Regions from separate parts of the Neobacillus sp. BP17 genome, predicted to be linked through region 1. Evidence: riboswitches for the same ligand, from Rfam matches in the RefSeq annotation. Region 1 holds a riboswitch; the other holds the start of a gene.

Evidence for each region. Region 1 has a riboswitch for S-adenosylmethionine ahead of metK (methionine adenosyltransferase). Riboswitches for the same ligand answer to the same signal wherever they lie in the genome.
Region 2: another riboswitch for S-adenosylmethionine. It lies ahead of AC4QJR_RS05015 (sugar ABC transporter substrate-binding protein); the one in region 1 lies ahead of metK (methionine adenosyltransferase).

Annotation. Positions count from the first base shown of each region.
Region 1 is NZ_CM184198.1:4,582,137-4,585,354, reverse strand. It holds gene pckA (phosphoenolpyruvate carboxykinase (ATP)) at 1-1,284, opposite strand, end outside; SAM riboswitch class I at 1,533-1,672, shown strand; gene metK (methionine adenosyltransferase) at 1,876-3,075, shown strand.
Region 2 is NZ_CM184198.1:1,060,694-1,063,911, reverse strand. It holds gene AC4QJR_RS05020 (sugar ABC transporter ATP-binding protein) at 1-313, opposite strand, end outside; gene AC4QJR_RS05015 (sugar ABC transporter substrate-binding protein) at 388-1,497, opposite strand; SAM riboswitch class I at 1,719-1,826, opposite strand; gene AC4QJR_RS05010 (MFS transporter) at 2,061-3,218, shown strand, end outside.

The sequences.
Region 1 (3,218 bases):
CCAGCCTGTATTCACAAGGAATACATTGGCATTGTGCTCAAGAATCTTCTCACCTAACATTTCGGCATATCGAGTTGCTGGCAGTGGCAAGAATGGTGCACCAAAGCAGGTAGAGAAGGTTGCTTGTGGAGACGTTATTCCACGCTCTGTTCCGGCTAATTTTGAAGTATAACCACTTAAAAAATGATACATCGCTTGTTCCTTAGTAAGTTTCGAAATAGGAGGCAAAACACCAAAAGCGTCAGCCGTCAAGAAGATGATGGTGTTTGGATGTCCAGCAATACTTGGTTGAACAATATTATCAATCGCATGAATTGGATAAGCGGCACGTGTATTTTCTGTTAATGTGCCATCATCATAATCAGGGATTCTGGATTCTTGATTCAAGGTAACATTTTCTAATACCGTTCCAAAGCGAATCGCATCAAAAATTTGCGGCTCTTTTTCACGAGAAAGATTAATACATTTGGCATAGCAGCCTCCCTCGATATTAAAGACACCGTTGGATGACCAGCCGTGCTCATCATCACCAATTAATCGACGATTTGGATCCGCGGATAAAGTGGTTTTTCCAGTACCAGATAAGCCGAAAAATAATGCAACATCGCCTTCAAGGCCAACATTGGCAGAACAATGCATGGAAAAAATATTATTTTCAGGTAGTAGATAGTTCATGACTGAGAAAATAGACTTCTTCATTTCGCCTGCATATTCTGTTCCACCGATTAGAACAACTCTTTTCTCAAATGATACAATAATAAAGGCCTCAGAATTAGTGCCATCAATTGCCGGATCAGCCTTGAAATTAGGGACAGAAATAACGGTGAAACCAGTATTATGATCAAGCAGTTCTTCTTCTGTTGGTCGAATAAATAGCTGGTGTACAAATAAATTTTGCCATGCTAATTCATTTACAACTTGGATAGGTAAACGTGATTTTGTATCGGCACCAGCAAAACCTTTAAAAACAAAGATTTCTTCTTTCTGTTGTAAATAATTAATGACTTTTTGATAAAGCTTTGTGAAAACCTGCTCAGAAATTGGTTGATTGGTCGTGCCCCATTCAATTTTATTTTTCGTTGAATCTTCTACAACAATGAATTTATCTTGTGGAGATCGGCCAGTATATTTACCAGTAGCGACACTAATTGCTCCCGTTGAAGTTAGTGCCCCTTCATGACGGGTTAAGACTTTTTCAACTAACTGTGGAACAGATAATTGTACATGAACATGACTTTCATTCAACAATTGATTTAATTCATTAGGAGTATCAACAGAATTCATTTAATGAGACCTTCCTTTGTCTAAGTTTTATGTGGTTAATAATACAAAAAGTATAACACATTAGTCGAATTAATGTATCCTATTTATCTGGATTTATATATTTTAAAACTTTAAATGAAGATATAAATAAATTTTATAAAAGACTAATGACTTACACCGTATTTTTCCCATTTTATGAGGAAGATATTTCTAAAAAATACATTGACATTGTTACCCAGTATGATATTATTCTAAGATGAACGGATACTCTCTTATCCTGAGCTGGTGGAGGGACAGGCCCAATGAAACCCAGCAACCTGCAGTATGAAAAGATGAACCACTTTAAAAGGTCCTTTTCAAATGCGAAGGTGCTAATCTGACGCAAGGCTAATGCCTTGAACGATAAGAGCGAAAGGCCCGAAAACAACCTTTCCTCTATGGTAAGGTTTTTTGTTTTGTATAAGTCCTTTTATGAAATGAGTCTCTAATAAAAATCCTTTGTTTATTACATACTAAGGGAATGAGTACCGTATCAAATTCTCGAGGTTTAAGAAGTATACCTGTAACCTTCGAAAAAAATCCTCGTGATCTCATAATAAAGGAGGAATTCAGATGTCAAGAAACGCGCGTTTGTTCACTTCTGAATCAGTTACTGAGGGTCATCCAGATAAAATCTGTGACCAGATTTCTGATTCCATTTTAGATGCTATTTTAGCAAAAGATGCTAATGCTCGTGTTGCGGCTGAGACTTCAGTAACAACTGGATTAGTGTTAGTTGCAGGGGAAATCACAACATCTACATATGTGGATATTCCAAAAATCGTTCGTGAAACGATTAAAGGGATAGGATATGATCGTGCGAAATATGGATTTGACTCCGAGACATGTGCAGTTTTAACATCTATTGATGAACAGTCTCCAGACATTGCAATGGGTGTTGACCAAGCTTTGGAGGCTCGTGAAGGTCAAATGTCTGATGAGCAAATTGAAGCAATTGGAGCAGGGGATCAAGGGCTAATGTTTGGTTTTGCATGTAATGAAACGAAAGAGCTAATGCCGCTTCCCATCTCACTTGCACATAAGCTTGCTCGTAAATTAACAGAAGTGCGAAAAGACAATGTTCTTGAATACCTTCGACCAGACGGAAAAACCCAGGTAACGGTGGAATATGATGAGAATGATAAACCGGTACGGATTGATACCATTGTTATTTCTACTCAACATAACCCAGAAGTAACGTTAGAGCAGATACAACGTAACTTAAAAGAATATGTCATCAACCCTGTTGTACCGAAGGAACTTATCGATGAGAAGACAAAGTATTTTATTAATCCAACCGGACGTTTCGTTATTGGCGGCCCTCAAGGGGATGCAGGCTTAACCGGCCGTAAAATTATTGTTGATACGTATGGTGGATATGCTCGTCATGGCGGCGGTGCTTTCTCTGGTAAGGATCCAACGAAAGTAGACCGTTCTGCAGCTTACGCAGCTCGTTATGTAGCTAAAAATATCGTGGCTGCTGGTCTTGCTGAAAAATGTGAAGTTCAACTGGCCTATGCGATTGGTGTAGCACGACCAGTTTCCATCGCTGTGGATACTTTTGGTACTGGTAAAGTAAACGAAGATATTCTAGTGAACCTGGTGAGTGAAAACTTTGACCTACGTCCTGCTGGAATCATCAACATGCTGGACCTTCGTCGTCCAATCTACAAACAAACAGCAGCCTACGGCCACTTTGGCCGTACAGATATTGACCTGCCTTGGGAGCGTACGGATAAAGTAGAGGCATTACGAGCGCAAGCAAATATATAAATAGAAAAGAGGGGGTTACATATGACATGTAACTCCCGTTTTTATTTGTACGTCTAATTACCTGCACATTTAATCGGTATTTGACTAAAATGAAATGTTTATACAGGTCAAAAGAAGTAAAAAATGGGGATAGTAAATTTACC
Region 2 (3,218 bases), 2.2 Mb from region 1:
GCAGTAAAATATTTTCAGCAACTGTTAAATAAGGAATGAGTGCAGTATCTACCTCTTGATAAACGATTTGTATTCCCGCGTCCTGTGCATTTTTCGGAGAACGAATCTTTAGATCTCGCCCATCTAATTGGACCTCACCAGTATAGTGGTCATATGCACCGGAGAGAACCTTCATTAATGTTGATTTCCCTGCGCCATTTGCTCCAATCAAGGCTTGGATTTCTCCAGTTTTCATTGAAAAATCAACTTGATTCAGTGCCTTCACTCCCGGAAATTCTATCGAGATGTTCTTCATCTCCAATGTTGCGCTCATTAAATTCCACCTCCGTAAGCAAACACTCTCTTCATCTATTGAAAAAGAGAGTGTGTCTAGTTGTTAACCGAGAATTATTTATAATGGTTCTTTAAAGTCTTAATCCAATCCTCTTCAAATGCAGTCGATTGCCCCCAGCCTGGGATAATTTTTGCAAGGTTTACCATGTTTACAGGATCTTTAGACTTTTGAAGGGTATCTTGTGAAACTAGTGATGCTTCTAAGTCAAAGGTCTGAGGTGTTTCTTCACCTGCAAGTTTCTTCGCAAGGATTCTCATATCCACAGCACCAATTAGTTTAGGATCGACCGCTGCTGTACTGGTCCATGCACTGCCTTTTCTTTGTATTTCTTGAAGATCCGCATTCGAAACATCAATTCCATAGATTTTTACCTCTTCACGGCCAGCTTCTTTCAGCGCACGCGCTGCACCAATTGCGAAAGCATCCCACGTAGCAAAAATGGCATCCAGTTTTCCTTTAGGATATTTATTTAACATCGCTGCAACCGCATTCTGCGTTTGAACACTAGTATCTGCAGCTGCTACACCAAAGCGTTCCACTTCTTTAATTCCAGGGTTTTTTGAAAGCACATCTTGATAAACCTTGTTACGTCTAACCATTGCAGGAAAACCGTCAACCCATAGGTAAGCAATATTCGCTTTGCCATTTGTATTCTTTACGAGTTGGTCGAGGGCTAATGTTGCTAACGCTTCATCATCCTGGGAAGTAAGTGTCACTCCGTCGACATTCGCTATATTTGGATTGGAGTCAAATGTAACAACACTTTTTCCTTTTTCAGCTATCTTTTTTACATCATTAACAGTCGCCTCATCATCACCATGAGAAATAATAAATCCATCATAATCTTGGTTTAACGCTTGATTAATGGCATCATGGAACTTAGCTGTGTCACCATTTGCTGTAAACACGTCTACTTTAAACCCTAGGGCTTCTCCCTCTTCTTTTGCACCGGCTAAGAATTGAGCAGTATGATCGTCTCCGCCAATTTTACGAATAACCTTAATTTTCAGTTGGTCCCCATTCGTGAATTTTTCTGGTACACCTTCAAGTGTAACTTTTTTGCCGCTAGCTTGTTTGGTTTCTTCCCCTGATGCACAGCCAGTAAGTAAAAGTGTGGCTGCCAATGCTGATACAAGCGTACTTTTAAAGATATTTCTTTTCATGTTAAAAACTCCCCCTGTTTGATTCTTATTAATATTCCATTACTCCTATTGGAGAAGTTGGTTTTTATTAAAATAAAGGCTGTGTTAACTTGTCTGTTGATTTCCGTTCCAGGCACGAAGGTCAAAATAGTGCTAAAAATCAACATTAACCTTTAACACAGCCAAAATAAAAAACCTCTCCAGAAAAGAGAGGTTTCATCACAAGTTAAGGGACTACTCCTCTCTTATCTTTCAAAACAAAAAATTGTTTTGCAGGATTTAGCACCAATTCCAATTGGAACGGTTGCTGGGCGTCATCGGGCCAGTCCCTCTGCCACTCTTGATAAGAGAACGTAATATTCTGTTAAGTAATAAATTAGATTTTAGTCCCCTATTAACAAGTTGTCAATAGTGTTTTGAATATTTCTAATAAAGTTATTTTTCTCTATCTGGCAAGGTCACTGAATATTAGCTATGACTTTTCCCAACTTTATTGATAGGATAACCCTTTAAAATTATCAGAAATTTCGGTATGATAATATTTAGAAAACCGAAATATATTTCAGAAAGAAGTGTTATTTTTAATGACTCACCAGAAACGTGCAAAACGTAATTTAATCATCATGTGGTTTGCGAACTTCTTTGTCGCTGGAAGTATGACGATGGTTATGCCGTTTATCTCGTTGTACATTGAGACATTTGGAGACTTCTCGGAAAAATATGTCCAACATTGGTCTGGAATCACATTTGGAATTACGTTTGTTTCCGCCTTCGCCTTCTCGCCGATTTGGGGTCGAATTGGCGATCGTTATGGACGAAAAAAAATCCTTATAATATCCGGTTTAGGGATGGGATTATCCATTTTTCTCATGGGGTATGTCCATTCTGTTTGGCAGCTATTGCTCCTCCGTTTTTGCATGGGGTTCTTTTCGGGATTTATTCCGATGTCGCAGGCATTTATTTCAACGCAAACACCACAGGATATCGCTGGGCGCGTGCTTGGAACCTTACAAACAGGCAGTATTACAGGATCCCTATTAGGACCTATGCTGGGTGGAATCCTTGCAGATTCACTTGGCTATTCTACCACCTTTAAATGGACGTCCATTTCTATTTTCATTTCTGCCCTGCTTGTCATCACCACAAAGGAATTTATGATTGAAGCCAAAAAAGGAACAAAAGCCCATTATTCAAGCAGAGAAGTGGTTAGACATATTGTCCGCAATCCAGTTTTATTAACCGTGCTGCTCATCTCTTCCCTTGTCCAGGTCGCGCATTTCAGCATCCAGCCAATTTTATCATTATTCGTTAGCGACCTACATGGACCGGCAAATGTTGCCTTTTATTCAGGAATTGCCTTTTCTGCTGCCGGACTTGGCAATTTATTAATGTCACGAAATTGGGGAAAGATTGCCGATAAGTATGGTTATATTAAAATCTTAATCATTCTTCTTTTCCTAGCAGGGATCGTCTACCTGCCAGGTGCAGCGGTCACTAATTTTTGGCAGCTGGTTATCATCCGCATTGCTCTTGGAGTCACAATTGGTGGAATCATTCCTGTCAGAGTTGCCTACATTCGCCAAGAGGCACCGCTTACCATGCAAGGGGAAGTTCTCGGCTACAATACGAGTTTAAGGTTTCTAGGAAATATTATCGGACCTATGCTGGGTGGATTTATCTCCGGATACTTTGGATTCTCGGCCGTTTTTATCTGCACTAGTGCATTATTAATCCTAAGTGGA